DNA from 4 places in the Desulfofundulus sp. JL263-se genome. Region 3 is predicted to be linked to each of the others. Evidence: riboswitches for the same ligand, from Rfam matches in the RefSeq annotation. Region 3 holds a riboswitch; each other region holds the start of a gene.
The links. Region 3 has a riboswitch for cyclic di-GMP ahead of ACX4JR_RS14590 (HD-GYP domain-containing protein). Riboswitches for the same ligand answer to the same signal wherever they lie in the genome.
Positions count from the first base shown of each region.

Region 1: linked by a shared signal. The riboswitch ahead of ACX4JR_RS01165 (methyl-accepting chemotaxis protein) and the one ahead of ACX4JR_RS14590 (HD-GYP domain-containing protein) in region 3 are both predicted to bind cyclic di-GMP.
Region 2: linked by a shared signal. The riboswitch ahead of ACX4JR_RS13435 (hypothetical protein) and the one ahead of ACX4JR_RS14590 (HD-GYP domain-containing protein) in region 3 are both predicted to bind cyclic di-GMP.
Region 4: linked by a shared signal. The riboswitch ahead of ACX4JR_RS06440 (chemotaxis protein CheW) and the one ahead of ACX4JR_RS14590 (HD-GYP domain-containing protein) in region 3 are both predicted to bind cyclic di-GMP.

Region 1 covers NZ_CM149993.1:217,544-222,883, reverse strand. Annotated here, with positions in the region: gene ACX4JR_RS01175 (glycosyltransferase family 4 protein) at 1-849, opposite strand, end outside; gene ACX4JR_RS01170 (chemotaxis protein CheW) at 1,060-1,479, opposite strand; gene ACX4JR_RS01165 (methyl-accepting chemotaxis protein) at 1,484-3,400, opposite strand; cyclic di-GMP riboswitch class I at 3,557-3,641, opposite strand; gene ACX4JR_RS01160 (hypothetical protein) at 3,822-4,031, shown strand; gene ACX4JR_RS01155 (Hsp20/alpha crystallin family protein) at 4,053-4,487, shown strand; gene ACX4JR_RS01150 (hypothetical protein) at 4,509-4,937, shown strand; gene ACX4JR_RS01145 (hypothetical protein) at 5,075-5,239, shown strand.
Region 2 covers NZ_CM149993.1:2,600,255-2,605,594, forward strand. Annotated here, with positions in the region: gene ACX4JR_RS13415 (DUF6744 family protein) at 1-837, shown strand, start outside; partial or broken gene radC (RadC family protein) at 912-1,284, shown strand; gene ACX4JR_RS13425 (hypothetical protein) at 1,738-1,875, opposite strand; gene ACX4JR_RS13430 (hypothetical protein) at 1,891-3,528, opposite strand; gene ACX4JR_RS13435 (hypothetical protein) at 3,545-4,177, opposite strand; cyclic di-GMP riboswitch class I at 4,474-4,559, opposite strand; gene ACX4JR_RS13440 (hypothetical protein) at 5,125-5,310, shown strand.
Region 3 covers NZ_CM149993.1:2,807,114-2,812,453, reverse strand. Annotated here, with positions in the region: gene uvrA (excinuclease ABC subunit UvrA) at 1-586, shown strand, start outside; gene uvrC (excinuclease ABC subunit UvrC) at 583-2,445, shown strand; gene ACX4JR_RS14595 (helix-turn-helix domain-containing protein) at 2,467-2,793, opposite strand; cyclic di-GMP riboswitch class I at 2,931-3,020, shown strand; gene ACX4JR_RS14590 (HD-GYP domain-containing protein) at 3,103-3,723, shown strand; gene ACX4JR_RS14585 (hypothetical protein) at 3,736-4,095, shown strand; gene ACX4JR_RS14580 (GGDEF domain-containing protein) at 4,117-4,932, shown strand.
Region 4 covers NZ_CM149993.1:1,261,800-1,267,139, forward strand. Annotated here, with positions in the region: gene ACX4JR_RS06420 (NUDIX domain-containing protein) at 1-350, shown strand, start outside; gene ACX4JR_RS06425 (anthranilate synthase component II) at 552-1,160, shown strand; gene pabB (aminodeoxychorismate synthase, component I) at 1,129-2,532, shown strand; gene ACX4JR_RS06435 (aminotransferase class IV) at 2,548-3,405, shown strand; cyclic di-GMP riboswitch class I at 3,559-3,643, shown strand; gene ACX4JR_RS06440 (chemotaxis protein CheW) at 3,824-4,240, shown strand; gene ACX4JR_RS06445 (methyl-accepting chemotaxis protein) at 4,303-5,340, shown strand, end outside.

The DNA.
Region 1 (5,340 bases), 510 kb from region 3:
TTTCCAGGGAAAGTGGCGCACGTAAACAAAATCCTCCAGGCCCGCAGACTTAATTTGCTCCATAATCTCCGACACGTATTCTTCCCGCCGGTGCTCCCGGTCCACCATGTTTTTCGTCCCGGCCATTACCAGTACCACATCGGGATATTCCCTGGCAATCAATTCCAGAGCTTTAACGGCCACATGGGAACCCTTGTCGTAGCACATCCTGGCCGGGTGAAAAATAACCCGGCGCCCTGCCAGCCCGGGATATTCTTTCTCCGCAGCCCCGGTATCCAGCCACTCGGGCCCGATACCGTGATGCACCACCCGGATACGGTCCCGGGGATACCCGTGGCGAATTAATTCCGAGGCTATATAGCCGCTCACGGCAATGACGCCGTCCCACTGTCCGGCCAGGCGGCAGCACTCATTCCACAGGACGTCGTTCCAGGCATTGTGCGCCGTGAGCACCAGGGGAATGCCCGTCTCTTTTTTTATTTCGCCGAGAATCCCGGCGTGTACCGGGCTGAAATAATGGAAGTTGTGCGCGTGAATGATATGGGGCTTTACGTCCTTTACAAACCTCACCAGCAGGCGCCGGATATCTCCTTCCAGGGCGGAAATATCTTCGGGCAGCCGGTTCAAGTCCATCAAGGGACTTCTTTCTATATATACTCCCCGGTATTCTTCTCTTTCGGGAACCCCTTCCGCACTCCCCACCAGCATATACACTTCCCATCCCCGGCGCGCCAGGCCGGGGCCCAGTATGGCCAGGTGGGACTCCACCCCGCCGATAACCGGCGGGAAGGCCCAGTGTAACATGGCTATTCTCACTTGATCACCCCGGTAATAAAAAATGCTGACCAATAATCTTTCCCTGCAATTGCAATTGCGCAAACAGTGGAAAAACTATTGCCCAGCATAATAATATGATCAAGAAATAAAATAAATGTTTTTAATTAAAGCTTTGATTAATTATATAATTTTTTCCAATTTATAGTACAATAAATTGGAAAAAATGTCAACAATACAGACCCGCGCGGGAGAAAAAATTTACCGGGCTCTGCCCGGTTATCATCAATTTATAATTATTTTATCCAAATCTAACAGCAGTATAATATCTTCTCCGTGGTGAACAACCCCCTTAATAAACTGACCTTCAGAATTCAAAGATTCCGGTGCTTCCACTTTATCTTCCGAATACCGGGCCACTGAATAGACGCTGTCAACTATAAGCCCTAATTTAATATCGTTTTTTTCCACCACCACAATCCGGGAATCATTATTAATTTCGCCCTCTTCCATCCCCAGGCGCAAATTTAAACTTACTACCGGAACAATCGACCCCCTGAGATTGATAATGCCCTTGCAGTAATAGTCAGTATTGGGAACCGGTGTGATATCCATCATGCGAATAATTTCCGATACATGCTGAATCGGCAGGGCATATTTCTGTTTATTCAATCCGAACACCACAATCTGCTCTTGTTCCGCCATTTTTTTAAGCCTCCTCTTTATCATCCCCTGAAGGTTCGGAATCTGCCGGCCCGGTCTCGTCCACCTTGAACTTCTCCACCGTATTTTGCAGCTCTTCGGCAATGTTGGCCAATTCCTGAGCCGCGCCGGATACCTGCTGGACGGCAGAGGTAATCTGTTCGCTGGAGGCGGACAGCTGCTGCACACCCTCGCTGACCTGTTTGGCGCCGGCGGCCACGTCTCTTATCATCGTCGTATTCTTCTCCACCGCCTTAATAATTTCCTCCAGGGCGGCTCCGGCGTTATTGGCCACCTGCACCCCTTCGTTCACTTCCGCCACGCTGTGGTCAATGGCCGTAACGGCCTCTCCCACACCTACCTGTATCTTTTCTATCAAACCTGTAATCTCATTCGCCGCCCCGGCCGATTGCTCCGCCAGCTTGCGAACTTCCTCGGCCACAACGGCGAATCCCCGGCCGTGTTCCCCGGCCCGGGCCGCCTCGATGGCGGCATTTAAAGCCAGGAGGTTCGTCTGGTCCGCTATGTCAGTGATGGTACTGATGATCTGCCCGATCTGGGTGGACTGTTCTCCCAGGTTTTTGACGGCAGCGGCAACGGTCTGTGCCGAGCGGGCGATAGAATTGATTTTTTCCACCGTTTCCTGCACGGCCCGGTTGCCCTCTTCCGCCACCTGGCGAACCTGCTCGGACTCCCCTGCCGCGGTTTCCGCATTTTCCGCTCCCTGACCGGAGGTGGCCGCAACCTCGCTGGTGGTACTGGCCACCTCTTCCACGGTGGCGCTCACCTCTTCACTGGTGGAAGCCAGTTCCTGGCCGTGGGAGGCCAGCTTCTCAGAGCTCTTCTTGACGCTGGTAATCATGGATTTCAGGTTTTCTACCATTTCCTGGAATGCTGCGGCCAGGTTCCCGATTTCATCCTTCCTGCCGCGTCCCGTATCGACCTTCTGAGTTAAATCACCCTGGGCCACAGCCCCGGCTATTTTGCTGAGAGAAACTATGGGCCTGGCAATGTAAGTGGCAATGATAACAGAAATGAGCAACATTATTATGACGGCACCCAGGGTAAACAGTACTGATATCCTTTTAATTTGGGCCAGGGGCGCCATAACGTCGGCGGTATTGGCCGTTTGGAATATGGACCAGTTGGCGATTTTTATGGGAGCATAGGCCGCTTCTTTACTTACCCCCTGGAAAATATACCGGCCGTACCCCTCTTCACCTGCCGCCGCCTTCTTTCCCAGCTCGTACAGGGAATCACTCTGTTCCCATATCTTTTTATTATTCACCCACTGTTTATCCGGGTGGGCAATTATGGTCATATCACTGTTAATTATAGTACCATAACCGTGGCCCCCTATGTTCATTCCCCTGACCAGATCCTGTAAATACTCCAGGGTAACCGTGACTGCCAACAAACCCACCGGTGACAAACTATCGTTATCTTGATAAATGGGAGCGGCTATGGCCACTACCATTTGTTTCGAGGACTTGCTTATAATAGGGTCGGAAACAACGATCTTGCCGGTTTGCATCACTTCCTGAAAATATTCCCGGTCAGATATGTCATAGATTGTATCCCCACCGGTAGTGGTATGGGCACTGCCGGTGCTGTCCGACACCACAAACATTTCATAATCAGAGTGGCGCCGGGCAATTTTTTCTAAAACCGGGTATTGTCTTTCCCAGTCCATGCTCTTTATGGCCGGTGTATTGGCCAGGGTGACCACTTCGTTTTCAATACCTTTCAACCAGTTAGTGACCACTTCGGCATTATGCCGGACCCCGTTGGAGGCGGCTTCAGTAATTTCAGCCTTTAAAATGGAGGCCGCCCGGTTATAGTTCAGCCAGGATAAGGATATTAAAATCAGTGCGGTAACCAATATTAAAATCAGTGACAATTTTGTCTTAATGCTGTTAAACATGATATCTACCCCTTTTTTTGAACAGTGTGAAAATTAAACTCCTCTCCCCCTGCATGAAATTCTACGCGACCAGTCCTTTAAAATACCCCCTCCTTCCCCGATACATAAGCATAAGGGCCATAGATACACTATGGCCCTTATGCTTAAACACAATATTTAAGCAGCCTGGCAGCCATAGCGTGAAAGCCTTAGGCCCATGACTTTGCGCCCCGGCCTTTCGGCCGGTTTGCCCGGTTTTTAAGTTTTAGTAAAAAAAACTATATTAGTAATAATACCATAATATTATAAAAATTATAAAGTTCTTTGTACAAAACTTCGATAAATATAATCATAAATCAACTAAGTAGAACGCCTTTCACCTTTTTCCTGCCGCCGCATACAATAAGTAGAAAATTCATTGCGGTGGAAGGAGGGTGGGTAATTGCCCAATAATATCAACCCCTTCACATTATTTTTAATTCTCATTCTGCTCACACTCAGTACTGACAGCCAGGCCGGTGCAAAGCTGCGATTTTTAAAAGATTTTTCAGAGCAAACCTATCGCACTCTGGCCGCCATGCGGGAAGGCATTGACGCCATGTATGACAGTTTCCAAAAGGCCCGGTCAATGTTTGCGAGCCCCTCCCGCTGATGGAGAGTGAGTTAATTGGATATGGATAAATTACTGCGCTGGCAGGAATTTGCCCAAAAAATGTACGGTAAAGATTTCTGGTCGGAGATATTTAACAATGAATTTTTGTCCGGTTTTTGGAAAATGCTCGCGACAGAATCAAATTTCCCGCGAGCCGATGTTTTTAAAAACCAAACAGAAATTATTGTCTTAATAGAAATACCGGGATTAAATAAAGATGACATAAAACTTACTGTTTTAGGAGACCGCCTGCGAATAAAGGGAGTTGTCCGGCCCCCCTATCCAAACCATACCAGTATAACTGCCGAGAGGTTTTACGGGCCCTTTGAGCGGACAATTCAGCTGCCGGAAATTGTAAGCGGGGAAGGGGTTTCGGCAAAATTCAACAACGGGCTGCTTGAAGTGCGCTTACGCCGCGATCCACGCGCTGCCGCGCAGAACATAAAAATAGAATAAAAAATAAATGTAGGGATAATTATGTCCTGTGGCACGATCAAAAAACTTAAAAGCTTACTGGGGCATTTAGCACAAAAAGTTTGCGGTGATCGCAGAAATATCGAGAAAAGGTTGCGCAGGCTGGAAGAAAAAGTACGGGATTTGGAACGAAAAAAGCCTGAATGCCCCCTGGTAATAGAACAGCTCTACGTGGAAAAAATTGAGGTTGATAAAGTAGAATTAAACAACAATATCGGCGCCATGGGAATAAAAGAATTGAGCGGGATGCTGAATATCGGGGCCAATTACGGCGGGAGAATCCCGCCGCAGGGCGTAAAGAAACAGGGAAACGATTCGCCGCCCCCCGGGTCCGGAGTTGAGAAGCGGCCCAAGCCGGGGAAAGAACTCAAATGTAATATAAGTTATAAAGAAAACAGAGAAAAATCCCGTAATGTGAACGGTGATTGCTAAAAATATCCGGGATATTTTGTTCCCGGATATTTTAATTTTTCAAAAAATTTTTTATTGCTTAATGTAACCTTTTCCTTCACAGCCGAATATTGTAAAACCAGTAATAAAAACTTAATATTTAAGGAGGTATTTTATCTATGGGTTACGGTTCCGGACCTGTAGGAAGACCCGGCAGCAAGCCTGCCAAAACCATGGGATTCCCCTTCTTCCCCTGGCTTTTTATTCTCCCCTGGCTGTTTCTTTTCCCCTGGTTCTTTTTCCCCATCTTAGGGGTTGAGCAGCAAGAAGCGGAAAAAGAATAATTATGTCTCATTCCGCGGAACGCCCCTTTTACGGGGCGTCTCACTTTTTATATCATATCGGGAGTAAAAAAAATAGAAACCCAAAACCTTATAAGGAATGG
Region 2 (5,340 bases), 210 kb from region 3:
AAGGAATTTCTACCTAATGAGATCAGAGCTTGTGATGCTTTCCGTCGGGCCACGGCATCAGCACAAAAAACCGTAATCGTTAACTGGCAGGGCAGGCAGTACACCGCAAGGCTCATGGTGAGAGAAGTTAAAAGTGATATAAAAGAAATAGTTCGGCTGTTAGTCCGGGAGGTCGTGGATACGAGGAATGAAGTTTTGGAATATGCTACTGTTGGTAAGATGGTCTTTAATCGAGAAAAGGAATCCATGGGGATACAATGTAAGAATGGCTTTTTAACCGACTTGGACTACCAAAAGATACTGGAACAAACTGTTACCACCTTTAACGAATACGTAAACTACCATACCCGGGACACCATTCGTAATATCGTCAACAAGGTTATTCGCTCCACAAACCCGGTGAGAATCATTCCCCGCTCCCAGGGAAAATTCATCCCCAAAAGGGCTCACGGTACACTCCTTGGGTTACAGGGGTTGCTGCAAGACCTAAAACCCTATTCCACTACCCAGGAATGCTGTATGGACCTCATACCTATTGTAGATACCGCAGAACAGCGACAACTGGTTGCCCGGCGCGTAAATTCGGAACTTGGTGCTGAACTGGATGAAATGGTAGCCGAACTCGCTGAACAGTTAAGTTCAACTAACAAGAACATTAACATTGAAGCCGTACAGCGCATGGCCAACCGGGCCCAGGACATACAGCGGCGGGCCTTGGAATATGAGAAGTTATTAAATGTCAGGCTTTCTGTATTACGTAGCCAACTTGCTGAATTTATTAAAAGGACTAAGGCTTCTAATGTGCTCGAATCCAAAGAAAATATCAGTATTTGTTAAGCCATTAGGGCGCCGTTAATAACAGCGGCGCCCTTTAACTTTACGCCTTTACTATAAATACAGAAGTAAAGTATGTACGGTCCCCACAAGATATACTTACAACTTATTACTGAATGAGATGAGGTTTCTGGATAGGGAGCATTTCCGGGTTATATTGTTAAATACCAAAAACCGGATATTTAAAATTGAAACGATATCGATAGGCACGCTAAATTCATCAGCCGTCCATCCCAGAGAGCTTTTTAAGTCTGCGATTAAAAACAGCGCTGCCGCAGTAATTCTAGTGCATAATCATCCCAGCGGGGACCCTACTCCAAGTAGTCAGGATATTATTGATGTAACCCGGCGGTCAGCTGAGGCCGGTGAAATCCTAGGTATTGAATGCTGGATCGTGTTATAATCGGCGATGGCGTCTTCACTAGCCTTAAGGAAAAAGGATTGCTATAAAAGCTAATATCACATGTTATAAAAAAGGCTTCCATTTATCTGTTAACCGTCTTCTGTTTTCAAGCACCGTATAAACTTCTATTACCAACTATAGGTTAAACTGAATACCGGCATACCTCTTAAGTTCGGCTACGGTTTCATCATGGGACATGGCCTTGCGGCAAGGGCGGTCACTAGTTATGTTGTCGTAGGAGTCGGCATGGTTAAATAGACACTCCAAAGAAATTTCTTTCTTCTTTTAGCCCTAAGGATAACCTTCACTGTTCTACCATTTGTGGTACTTTAGGAGATCCCATCTGCGATAAGCACCAGATTTAGTGTGAAATTGTATTTACACTCGCATACCTCCGGCAAAAGGATAACCCACCTTTTTTATAAGCCCTTCTTCCTGTATGTAATATTAGTAGAAAATGCTTAAATGTTAGAGTACCAGCCGTGGGTAAAACCCCTCTCTTACAAAGCACTCCACAAAGCTTTTACCATAAAATACACCAGGATAAGCACCAAAATCGGCCAGGCGTATGACAGTAGGAGAATGCCCAGCACCACAATCAGACCCACTGCTAGTATTTTCGCCAGTAACTCCAGCATAGGAGATCAACTCCGTTACTTTATAAGATAATAAATCACCGTGGCAAGACCTGCTGCACCCGTAACCCAGATAAGTTTTTGGATTACAGAAGCTATTACCTCTTTTCTTACCTGTCGGTAAAAGTCTCCCGGCAGCTGTTTTAGTTCTCGATTACGGACCACAGCCTTAAAAGCCTCAGCCCTGGAGCGGTTAATCAGAGTATGTATAGATTTGATTTCAGGCCAGAAACGCCCATTCTCTTTAAGGTAGGTAGCAAGGACCCAGATAAGGGTTAAAAAACCGTCCGAAAGCTGCTCACCTGGAAATTCCTCCCTGCCCTCCTTTAGCTCGTTGTACTTGGTAGCAGTGAAGTTCAGCAGGGACTTATACAGCGAATCAGCCTCTACTGTCTTTACGGACGGGGTACCTGCGTAAGCTATAATTCTCGCTGCAATATCTTCCAGAGTTAGAGAACATATGCTCTTAAGGTCACTGCACTCAAGAGCATGGCTCAAGTCAGAGAAAATATAGAGGTATTTATCTACCGCTTTTTTACGCTTGCCGCTGTTCCAATCCTTTTCGGCTGACTTAACCAGTACAGCAGCATAATAAATTGCTGTAAAGTATCCTATACTCCTGCCGTTTATTTTTACCCGAGCAACTGGATGAAAATTAGTTACATATTCATACAATTCAGATATAGCAGTTGACGCCTTTTCTAACTCATTATTACTAAGCATTTTCGAAATGTTATTTGATATATAGTCAAACCATTTTTGGACTTGATTCTGTGCTTTCGGCACAAGATTTATATAAAACCGCTTACTTTCCAGGTCTACACCTTTGAACTCCAACCCAAGGGCCGGGAGGTCTTCTGTGAGCTTCTCCGCTAGCCCGCCGAAAAAGGTCAATAAAGTAAGCTTGTAGGCTTCTTCATAGAAGTTAAGAAATTGTTTTAGCTGTTTTATGAATTCTTTCTCTCTATTATCTATATTATTTACTGCATTAACCAGTTTTCTATCATGACCAAATGCTTCGTTAATAATCCCCCTGGCTATTCGCCCTCCAACAAAGGGAATGGGAATAGCAATGGCCCCAAGGATAGAACCTGCCACGGTTGCTACTTTTTTTACATCCTTTTGTGCAGATATTTCCCGGGTAGTCTCAACAAATTGATGCATACTTATTGTTAATTCCCTCAGCTTACTTGCAAGCTCTTTGGAATGTATAGCCATCGAAGACCGCAGGAGTCCCGCCAGTTTATCCGAAAAGCAGTACCGCTGAGCTAATCTTTTGTCCGGGAGGTTTTTAGCTAGACTATCAAGGAGTACCTTATATTCATTTAGTAGGTGTGTAAAGTCAAATAACTGCTCTATTTCCTCGGCAAGCTCTTTTGGGTTTGCCACACGGAAATATGTCTCCATGAGCTCTTTAAAGGAAAGAGTGCAATCTTCACGTTTAGCCTCTCGCTCTAACTTAACAAGCTTTGAAAGCCTTGATTCTATCGGTGCTATCGCTTTTTTTACATCTGCACTGGCCTTTGCAGGGATATATTTTGCAAGGTAATTAAAAATATTGGAAGGCAGTTTTTGTTTCAAGTGATTTTCCAGGTCGCGGTACTGCGATTTTGGCTGGCGAAAGTAAGTTTCAAGTTGTGCATAGCTTACTTTCATATTAACCCCCCAACATTTAGAACAAGTCGAAAATATCGAGGCCGCTGCTGACACCATCTATGGCATCAAGACCTTCAAGAATGTCGTGCACCTCAGAGAAATCTAAACTTGTACTCATATTTTCTACGTGGCCCAGAGGGCTAAAATCCCTTATGAAATCCACTTCTGGGTATTCGATATCGGCATGGTTTGAACTTTCGGACACGACGGTTTCGCCCCCCATCCCATTGGATGCCGAAGAAAAGACGAGGTGACCGTCTTGGAACACTGAATGCCCGCCCATGGCATTTGGCATGGATGTAAGCTCTATCCCACCATCTGCACTTTCAAAAGTTTCTCCTCCAAAAACATTAGGACGTGAACTGCCAATTTTATGTCCCAAAACGCTGCTTCCCTCATAAAAATCAAATCCACCGAAATGATTACGCTGAAGAGAACCGGCAATTATACTTCCTTGGCTACCAAGCGCGTCGATTATGTCATAACTGCCATCAAGGTTTTCCTGCACGATGAATGACTTGTCACCAAAGATATCGCCAACCCAGTAGTCGCCAAGTGTATCTCCGACCATTGGTAAGGACATTAACCCAGAAGTCATATTTAAGCCTGTCATTTTACCGAATATAAAACTATACAGGGCTGCAGACATTTTTTTCTCACCTTCCTAATTTATTTATGAGTTGCTCTTTTGAGGCATATGTAACCTATTACTCTATTTGATGGGAGCCGCAAAGCAAAGCGATGGCTTCTGCGCTGGCCCCTATAAACATGGGTGCAGGGCTCCATATCAAGGGTAGCTGCTCGATCTTTTTTAGAAAGAACAAACTTTCTGTCATTTATAGGAAAGGAGCCTGTTGGGTTAGGTATTTTATTTTAGTAATCACTAAAAGCAGAAAAAACGACCATGCTGCTTATGGCCGCTTTTGATTAAAAATCAAGCATTCTTTAAGCAGCTTGGCAGCCATAGCTTTCAAAGCCTTAGGCCCATAGCTTTGCGTCCCGGTCTTTCGACCGGTTTGCCCGGTTTTTAAAAATAAAGCTAACAAGAATATACAATAAGATGGCGAAAGTAAACTTGATATATTTAGCAGTGTAAAGGTACTAGGTGTCATAATGCCAAATATTGTTGAAATGTGTTGGCATATACTGCTTAATAAGGTAAGTTATTCTAATAATTCAATATTTCTATACATTATATAAATTTCCTGCAAAGAATTAGAACTTTTTTGCCATTTTATAAAGCTTTAAATCCTATAATTACAGAGTATTTTTCATTTCGCGGAATAAGCGAAACCAAATCTGCTGGAAATATAGATACACAAGCTTGAGAGGGATAATGGTATGGATACAGTTACCCCGGAGCGGTTAACGGAATTTGAACAATACTTAATTAGCACCGACAAAAAGACCAGCAGGTGAGTCTATTTTCTCTCTGGTATGAAAATCAATGGGAGAAGTCTTCTCCCCTTCCTGCCTTACACCCGTTGAGTTTAGCAAGTATAAACGCTTGCTTAATGAGTAATAAGAAACCAGCCACTTATAATAAAGCAATGGTAGCCCTTAGTATTTTGTAAATGGGCTATTAAAAGGAGGATATTGCCAGCATGGCCTAGAAGGAGAGCGAAATGGTTATCAAAGAAGGAACAGCTGCAGCTATTGCGGGCTATCTCAAAGAAGTATGATATTTTCAGGGATGCTGCGGTAATCATGCTTATACTCCAAGGAAGGCTGCGGGTGTCCGAAGGTGTTTACCTTAAGAAGGAAGATGTTATTTTGTCCTAGCAGAAAGCCAAGATTATCATCCGTTATGGT
Region 3 (5,340 bases):
CAAAAATATTGCCGACGTGCTGGACATGACTGTAAACCAGGCGGTGGAATTCTTCAAGCACATACCCAAGATTCACCGCAGGTTGAAAACCCTGCAGGACGTGGGCCTGGGATATATCCGGCTGGGCCAGCCAGCCCCGGAACTTTCCGGGGGCGAGGCCCAGCGGGTGAAATTGGCCACCGAGCTGTCAAGGCGCTCCAACGGCAGGACTTTTTACATCCTGGACGAGCCTACCACCGGGCTGCACACAGCCGACATTCACCGCCTGCTGAACGTGCTGCACCGCTTGGTTGACGCCGGGGACACGGTGGTGGTTATCGAGCACAACCTGGACGTTATTAAAACAGCCGATTATGTTATAGATTTAGGCCCTGAAGGGGGAGACAGGGGTGGAACCGTGGTGGTCGCCGGCACTCCCGAAGAAGTAGCTGCCACCCCGTCTTCCTATACGGGCCAATATCTTAAGAAGGTTCTCAAATCCGGGCAGGCCCAATTTTCTTTAAAGGTAGCATTATCTGATGATACCATTGGAGGAATGGGGGACACAGGGGCGGGGTTGGACCACCTCAAGGGGGTGATAAAGTGACGTTACAGGATAAACTGTCTTACCTGCCGGAAAAGCCCGGCGTTTATTTATTCAAGGACAAAAACGGGGAAGTCATCTATGTCGGCAAAGCCGTTTCCCTGAAAAACAGGGTGCGCAGCTACTTTCGCAAGGAAGCGGGAAAAATCCCCAAGGTGCGGGCCATGATGAATAGGGCGGCGGACCTGGACTATATAGTCACCGATACCGAGGTGGAGGCGTTAATCCTGGAATCCAACTTGATTAAGGAATACCGCCCCCGCTACAATGTTTACCTGCGGGATGACAAGAGCTATCCTTTCTTGAAAGTCACCCTTAACGAGGAATTTCCCCGGGTTTTTATAACCAGGCGACTTTTAAAGGACGGGGCCCGTTACTTCGGCCCCTATACCAGGGTGAGCGCGGTGCACGAAACCCTGCGCCTTTTGAAAAAACTTTTCCCTTTCCGCTCCTGCAAGCAGAAAAATCCGGCCCCCAAGGGCCGGCCGTGCCTGAATTACCATATAAAGCGCTGCCTGGGACCCTGCTCCGGCCTGGTGGATAAAGATGAATACCGGGAAATGATTAACCAGGTGGTACTGTTTTTGGAAGGCCGGCAGGAAGAAGTAATTAAAAACCTGAAGGCCCGCATGGAAAAGGCTGCGGAAAACCTGGAGTTTGAAAAGGCAGCGGAGATAAGGGACCAGCTGCGGGCGGTTGAGGAAGTGGTGGAAAAGCAAAAGGTACTTTCCTCGGGGCAGGAGGACCAGGATGTGGTGGCCATGGGACGGGGCACGTCGGCGGTATGCGTTATGGTGTTTTTTATCCGGGGGGGAAAGCTCATCGGGCGGGACCACTTTATTCTGGACGGAACGGAACACCTGGAGCGGGCTGAAATTCTTACTTCTTTTCTCAAGCAATATTACCACCGGGCGGAATTTATTCCCCGGGAAATACTGGTGGAGGAGTTGCTGGAAGAAGAAATAGATCTGCTCTCCCGGTGGCTTTCGGAGCGCCGGGGCGGTAAGGTGTATATAAGGGTTCCCCGCCGGGGAGAGAAAAGGAAACTGGTGGAAATGGCTGGAAAAAATGCCCTGCTGGTGCTGCAGGAAGAAGAGGCCGGCCGGCTTGTTCGCCGGGAGGATACGAGGGAGGCGCTGGAGGAATTGGCCGGGACCCTGGAGCTGGAAGAATTTCCGGAGCGGCTGGAGTGTTACGATATTTCCAACATCCAGGGGACCAGCGCCGTTGCCTCCATGGTTGTTTTCGAGGGAGGCAGGCCGGCCAGGGGCCAGTACCGCAAGTTTAAGATAAAAACCGTAGAAGGGGCCGATGATTACGCGGCTATGCGAGAAGTTATAAAACGCCGTTTTACCAGGGCCAAAGAGGAAAAGGAATTGATTAACACCGGTCAATTATCCACCAAAGAAGCAAAATTTTACCGCCTGCCCCAGATGGTGCTGGTGGACGGCGGTAAGGGGCAGCTTTCAGCCGCAATATCTGCCATGCAGGAGACAGGCTATGATTACATTCCCGCTTTCGGGCTGGCTAAAGGGGAGGAATTAATTTTTATACCGGGAAAACCGGAACCGGTGAGGTTGCCGGGGGGCTCAAGGGCCCTGCACCTGCTGCAGCGGCTGCGGGACGAAGCTCACCGCTTTGCCGTGACTTATCACCGCAAAGTGCGAGATAAAAAGACCTTGCGCTCCCTTCTGGACGAGGTGGAGGGTATAGGGCCCAAAAGGCGCCGGGAATTGTTGAAAGCCTTTGGTACCATAGAGGAAATTAAAAAGGCCAGTATAAAAGAACTGGCTGCGGTTCCCGGCATGAATTGCCGGGCTGCCGAGGCGGTTTATAATTTTTTCCGGCGGACCGGGCGGTAAACTGCCGGTTACGGTTTTTCGCTATTCTTTGAGTGTTTTTACGTAAGCTTTTAAGACCGTGGTAACAAATTCAATATGCTGGGATCCCATACTGCTTATTCTGTAAAGTAATTGCATTAGTTCGGCAGGCAGTTTTTTGTCCGGTGAATCAACGAATAACAGGTATGGCTCAACATCGAGGGTATCTGCAACTTTTTCGATAAGTTCCACGGACGGGTTTTTTTGTCCACGTTCAAGATATCCCCAATAGGAGGGGGTAAAGCCGGCACGGAGTGCCGCTTTTTTTTGAGTTAATCCCTGTTGTCGCCTGAGGCGGCGTATATTTTCACCAATAATTTTTTTCAGCATGGAATTTCCTCATGTAAATCTCCGCAAATTTTCCAAGATTTTGGAACAAAAAGACCAATTAATTACACTGCCGGTTTAGTTTTATTGAAATTTGTCGCCCGGTAGTTGTATAATAATTCCTGTAGTTCAAAATATCTGTTTCACAAAGGCAAACTACATCGAAAGAGTAGGGCGCAAAGCCATGGGTCTAAAGTGCGTACAAGCACCATGATCGCCAGGCTGCGGGAGAAACAGTGTTATTTTTAACTATAGTATGTATTCCCCCCTGCCTCGATGAATATGCCTTGTGTTACCGTGGGGGTAAAAAAATTGCACTTCAATCCGGAACTTGTCAAAACCATTTTAAAAGGGTTTTCCGAAGATTTGCTCGAACATTCTCGCAACGTGTGTTATTTATCCATAAAATTGGCCGAATATCTCGGCCATACTTCCGAGCAAATAAAAACACTGGCCGTTGGTGCTTTGCTCCATGACATCGGTAAAAGCTGCATTGATGAAGGTATTTTAAATAAACCCGGCAGGCTAACAGGAAAAGAATTTGCGGTTATTAAACAACATACGGTTTTAGGTGCTAAAATGATCAGCCAGTTTAAAAATGCCCGCAGGTACCTGCCCATAATTCTTTATCACCATGAGCGCTGGGACGGAAAGGGTTATGAAGGCCTGTCCGGGGAAGAAATACCGGAACTAGCTCGTATTGTAACCATAACAGACGCATTTGATGCCATGACCAGTTCTCGCCCCTACCAGGAAACAAGAACGTTAACCGGTGCCCTGCAAGAATTGAACGCAAATAAAGGTACCCAGTTTGCACCGTATTTGGTGGAAGCATTTGAAACATTTATACTGGATTTTTTGAAAAACCGTTACAATGTGCGGAATTTTGGTGAATATTTAGATATTGATATTCTTCTCCGTGGCATAGGTTGAAAAGAGGTTTTTATGGTGGATAAGAAGAAAGTAGGTTCCGGCAGAAGGAAAGCTGAGCTGGAAGTCCATTTTTCCGAATTTGACCTTCCTCCAATGCAGGATGTGTTGTTAATTGGCAGGCGTGCACCCATAGGTCCCGAGGCGGTGCGAAGGATGGTGGATGCCCTCGCTCCCGGGCAGTATGAGATAATACCAGTCCAGGACAGCCCTGTAGAAGCCGTAGTTGTCAAAAGCATTCTTTTTAACTGGATATCACGGGATATATTGCTCGATTTCATACTTGAAGAAGCTAACAAATTAACCAGTGAAGAATCTTTGATTAAAGCAAAAATAAGTGTTACAGTTTCCGTTTCAAAGGAAGTTGATCTGTAGATGTTTCGTGTAAAAGATATCATGACAACTCCAGTGTTTACAATTGGCCCCGGAGAAAGTGTTTTGCAGGCCGCAAAATATATGCAGAGGCATGATATAGGGGGACTGCCGGTTGTTGAAAATGAAAATCTGGTGGGTATTATCACATCAAGGGATGTACGGTTCCACCATCCCAACAGGATTGTAGCCGATGCAATGACCAGGAGGGTAATTTGTTGCTCGGCACTGGATACAACCTGGGATGCCGCCGGTTTAATGGAAGAGCACAAGATCGAACGTTTACCGGTATTGGAAAACGGCAAATTGGTGGGAATTCTAACCAAGGCCCAATTAGTGAAGTATACCAGTCAATTGTACGACCCGCTTACCGGGGCTTATAATTCTGCATACATATATCGACTTGCCGCCGGGATATTAAGCAAAGGGCAGCAGATTTCCGTCATTTTACTTGATATTGATAATTTCGGGGAGTTAAACAAAAAGTACGGGCATATTTACGGTGACAGGTGCCTCAAGGAGATAGCGAGAATACTGCGGGAAAATACGGAACAGGGACGCGACTATGTGTGCAGGTACGGCGGTGACGAGTTTGTCATCGTCACCCTTAAAAAACTCGAAGAAGCCGAGACCCTCACAAGTGAAGTTATAAGTAAAATAGCCGCTGAAACTTCCGGGTTCGGGGTCCCCGTTACCGTATCGGCGGGTATTTGCGCTGCCGGCAGTAAATTTCCCGGCAAGGCAAAAAATTTTTACGAAGTCGTGGAAAATGCAATCAACAGATCAAGCTTGGCATCAACAAAGGCGAAAAGGCTTAATAAAGGGTATATTGTGGAATAAATGCCGGAGTACTCTCATCCCCCGCTTTTTCTAGTTCCTTTTTCGGTAGTAGAGCTCACACAAAGGCCCTCCCGAAAAACTCACCAACCCGGAGTTCCTTATTTCTAACCTCAACCCACTTTTTCCTCCGGAGAATATACTCACCTTTCGGGGGAAATTTTCCAAGTTAAATCCTGCTTGTTAAAGATAATACTTTCGTGGAAAAATTCTCCCAAATTTGGGAGAAATTTTCCAAGTTAAATCCTGCTTGTTAAAGATAATACTTTCGTGGAAAAATTCTCCCAAACAGCAACCGGGCGCCAGACCGGTTGCTTTTTATGGAAATTTGTTTAACGTTTAAAGGAAGGATTTTGAGATAAAATATTTAGTGTCTAAATAAACACGTTATAACTCTTTTATAAGGAGTGT
Region 4 (5,340 bases), 1.5 Mb from region 3:
GGTGCATACCTTGCGGGTATGTAGAGTATGAGGAAGATGTTCACGAGGCGGCTGTGCGGGAATTCAAGGAAGAAACAAATTTAGATGTTGAGCTGGTTAGGGTGTATTCCGTGCATTCCAATTTTCACGACCCGAAAAAACACACGGTGGGGGTGTGGTTTCTGGCCCGGGTAGTGGGCGGTGATTTAAAGGCGAGCGATGAACTGGACGTTGTGAATTATTTTGAGCTGGATAGCTTGCCGCCCCTTGCCTTTCCCACTGACCATTTGGTTATTAATCAAATAAAGAGGGATGTTGAAAGGAATCGCCTGCGGCCTGAAAATAATGTTTTTGAACTATTTGACAAATGATTTGGATATCTCTTGAAACTATTGACAGAGGATTCTGAACTATAATAAACTGAAAGCGTACAACTGAAAGCTGAGTTGAGCCAGGCGAGTTGAGCTGAGAAAAAGACGAGACGACTCGGAGATTTGGGGTGAGGACCAGTACGTTTGTACTGGTCTTTTTTATTGGTAAAAACTGCCTGGGAATGTCTGGAGGTAGGATGAATGGTATTGCTTCTGGATAATTACGATTCCTTTGTTTACAACCTGTTCCAGTTTCTTGCTGAGCTGGGGGCGGAGGTGGAAGTTTTCCGCAATGACAGGATAACACTGGGGGAAATTGAAGAAATGAAGCCGGACCATATTATTTTATCGCCCGGCCCCTGCACCCCCAGCGAAGCCGGTATTTCCGTGGAGGTGGTACAGGAGTTCGCAGGGAAAATTCCTATTTTGGGTGTGTGCCTGGGGCACCAGTCCATAGGGCAGGCCTTTGGCGGCAGAGTAACAAGGGCCCGCCGCCCCATGCACGGAAAGACTTCAAATATCTGGCACGACGGCAAAGGGGTTTACCGGGGCCTATCCACTCCCTTATTGGCTGCCCGCTATCATTCCCTGGTGGTGGATAAAGAGAGATTGCCGGATATCCTCCAGCCGACATCATTCACCGGTGACGGGGAATTGATGGGTATAAGGCACCGGTGCTTTACCGTGGAGGGCGTTCAATTTCACCCGGAATCCATATTGACCGGGGAGGGGAAAAAGCTGCTGGCCAATTTTCTTTCTTTACGCGGAGGTGAGTGGGTTGGAAACATTACCCCTGGTAAGGCAAGTTGACCTGAAGGCCGACGGGCCTTTGCTGTACAGCGCCTTAAGGAATTTGCCCCATAGTTTTTTGCTGGATACCGGGATGGAAGTGCGCGGCCTGGGCTACCACTCTTTCATCGGCGCACTTCCCTTTATAGTATTTGAGGCCAAGGACGGCCTGGTCAGGGTGATGCGTGACGGGAAAATGAGCCAATACAGGGGCCGGCCCTTAGATGAGCTGCAGCGCCTGATGAAGGAGCTTGCCATGCCGCCCGCCAATACCGGCTTTCCCTTTAACGGGGGGGCTGTAGGTTATTTTAGCTATGACCTCGGCCGGTACCTGGAAAAATTACCTGCGCGGGCCGAGGATGACCTGAAAACACCCGATTGCTGCCTGGGGTTTTATGATGTTATTGCCGTAATCGACCACCGGCAGGGGGCAGTGCATCTTATTTCCAGCGGCCTTCCCGAGAGGGGAGAGCGGGCAGTGGCCAGGGCCCGGGCCCGGCTGGATGAGATGGAGGCATTATTAGCCCGCCGGGCGGAAAACTATATGGGGAACCTGGATCACGGAATCCTGGAAGGCCACTTCACCAGGGAAGAATACATGCAGGCTGTTCAGAAAGTAATTGATTATATTTACGCCGGGGACATTTTCCAGGCCAACCTGTCCCAGCGCTTTTCAGTGGGCTTTCAAGGCGATCCGTGGGTACTTTATTGCAAATTACGGGAAATCAACCCGGCCCCCTTTGCGGCATATCTAAATTTCGGCCAGTTCAAGGTAGTATGTGCTTCCCCGGAACGGTTCTTAAAAGTAGAAGGCGGTAAAGTGGAAACCCGGCCCATCAAGGGTACCAGGCCCCGGGGTAAAACTCCGGAGCAGGATAAAATGTTAAGGGAGGAACTTTGGCACAGTGAAAAAGACAGGGCCGAATTAATGATGATAGTCGACCTGGAGCGCAACGACCTGGGGCGGGTGTGCCGGGTGGGCTCGGTGCGGGTTCCGGAATTGGTGCGCCTGGAGGAATACGCTACGGTATTTCACCTGGTTTCAACGGTGGGAGGAGAGCTGCCGGAAGACAAGGACGTGGTGGACTTGTTGAAAGCAGCTTTTCCGGGAGGCTCCATAACCGGTGCCCCCAAGATACGGGCCATGGAAATAATCGAGGAACTGGAGCCGGTGCGCAGGGGAATATATACCGGGTCCATAGGTTATATAGGTTTTGACGGCTGCGCCGACTTAAACATAGTTATTCGCACTATTATTATTAAAGAGAACAAGCTTTACTTTCAAGTAGGGGGCGGGATTACCGCCGACTCGGATCCTGCTGCCGAATATGAAGAAACCCTGGACAAGGCCAGGGCCATGATGAGGGCCCTTGGCCTGGACAGGCCGCAATGAGGGGGGTAAAAAAAAGTGGGAAAGTATATCTGTGTTAACGGTGAGATTGTAAGCCGCGAGAATGCAGTGATTTCGGTTACAGACCGGGGCTTTTTGTACGGGTACGGGCTTTTTGAAACCATGCGCGTGCTGGGCGGGCAGCCGGTTTTCCTGGATAAACACCTGGACAGGCTGGTAAATTCCGCAGCAGAAATAGGCTTGCAAATTGCCGGCGGCAAAAAGAGATTGGCGGCCATGCTCGAGGATACCATTGAAGCCAACCGGCTGGAAAACGGCAGTTTGCGCCTCACCGTTACGGCAGGGCCGCTGCCGGGCGAATTCGCAGGCGAGGGAGGGGGAAACGTTATTGTTACGGTGCGCCCCGGCGAGCCCTACCAGGAAAAATTTTACCGGGAAGGTTTCAAGGCAGGCTTTTTAAAGACCCGGCGCAATGAAAGGTCTCCCTTAGTTCGCTTAAAAACCCTTAATTACCTGGAAAACATCCTGGGACGCCGGGAGGCGGCCCGGCGGGGGTGGGATGAAGGATTATTCTTGAATAATGCCGGCTGCCTGTGCGAAGGGACGGTGAGCAATCTTTTTCTGGTGTTCAATGGAAAGCTGGTGACGCCCCATGTTGATTCAGGCTTGCTTCCGGGAACGGTCAGAGGCGTAGTGGTGGAGCTGGCCTGTCAAATAGGTATCGGGGTAGAGGAGCGCCCGGTACTGCCGGAAGAGCTGGAAAAGGCGGAGGAAGCCTTTTTAACCAATTCATTGATGGGCGTTATGCCGCTGGTTAATGTTGGCGGGCGTAAAATTGGTAATGGCAGGCCCGGTTCCTTGACGCAAAAGGTGATAGAAGAATATAACTGGTTGTTGGAGAACAGCCTGGAATAGCATGTGGTTGCGACGGACGTTTTACAATTCTTGAAACGCGGGATTATAATAAATTTGGATTTAGTCAGAAAATTTTGAATTTTAAATCTGTGCAGGACAAGATATGTAGAATATAGTATCTTTAGGGTAAAAGAGGAAAGGTAAATTATAGAATTAAAAACCGGGCAAACCGGTTGAAAGGCCGGGACGCAAAGCTGTGGGCCTAAGGCTTTTAAGCTATGGCTGCCAGGCTGCTTAAATAATTTTTAAAGGTTAGTTTTAAGCGGTCACGAGCAGTATGGCCGCTTTTTTCGTTACTTTTGACTTTCTGAAAGGAGGTGGAGGTTTTTAGTGTCTACGGCAAATTCAATCTTTTGTAAAAAAATGTAACAAGAAACTTATACGGAATGTTACCTTAGTATTTTGGGAGGGAAGTTGCTTGACTGCAAACAACCAGATAGTTGTTTTCGGGTTAAATAATCAGCAATACGCGTTGCCCGTAAGTAATGTATCAGAAATTATTCGGGTAATGGAAGTAACCAGAGTTCCAAATATGGAACATTATTACAAAGGGATAATAAACCTCAGGGGTTCGGTTATTCCTGTTATGAGCTTAAGTTTACGCCTTGGTCTGGAGGAGAGCGAGTTAGATAAGGATTCTCGAATTATAGTCTTAGAAAAGGATAAAGTAAAAATTGGTTTAATTGTTGATAATGTTTTTTCGGTAACCCAGTACTCCGAAAATGAATTAGAAGAGCCGGAATCAATGAATACCGGGTACCAGTTTATTGATGGCATTATCCACCAGCAAGATAATATAATTTTACTTTTAGCCCCGGATAAGATACTGGATTAATTTATATAGTTTACAACCTATTGAAAGGATGGTGCTTTTTGAATAGTCTAAGGTTAAAATTAATGCTTATAATTGTCGTTACCACAGTTGTGGCATTGGGGGCCGTTTCCTACCTGAATTACGGGAAAGCGTCAAATATTCTTAAAGAAGAATTATCGAAAGCGGCGGCCAATAATGCCGAGTATAATGCCCAAATTGTGGACAAGTGGCTGGAAGGTATCATAAAAGAAGTTGAAGATTTGGCTGAAACTGAAGCTGTCAAGAGTGGTGATCCGGAACAATACCTGCCGCTTTTAAAACGTGTGCAGAAAAAGCATAATGAATTTGAATTACTTTATGCCTCCGACAGGAATGGTGACAGCGCAGGGACAAACGACACAACTTTCAATATTGCAGACAGAGACTATTTTAAGGAACTTATGGAAACAGGCAAACCTGTTGTCTCTGATCCTATAGTAAGTAAAGCCACGGGTAACGATATTATCGTAGTGGTAGCCCCAACATATAAGGGGAATGAAACAACACCAAGTGGATTAGTGGGTGTTTGTGTTGCATTGGGCTACTTGCAAGAACTGGTTAAAGAAATGAAGATAAGCGGGTACGGGTACGGATTCATACAAAACTCGGACATGACTACCATTGTTCATCCCGATAACAAATGGGTGGGTAATAAAAAACTCGCCAGTGCCGGTGACAGCCGCTTAACGGAATTGGTTCGTCGCATGACTGAGGAAAAAAAGGGTTACGGGACTTATGCCTATCAGGGTAGCGAAAAAATGCTGGCCTTTGCCCGGGTGGAAACAACCGGTTGGTCTATTGCTCAGACAGCAGACATAGCAGACGTACTGGCACCCCTGGGAACTATCCGTAATGCTAACCTTTCGGTAACCCTAATTGCCATGCTTATCATGCTAGGCATCGCCCTGCTCATTGCCAACTACATATCCAAACCCATAATAAAGCTGAGTCAAACAGCTGAAGCCGTTGCCCGGGGAGACTTAACAAAGAAGGTAGACGTGACCGGCAAGAGTAAGGACGAAATCGGTTTTCTGGCAGGAGCATTTCAGAAAATGGTGGATAATCTAAAAACCATGATTGCC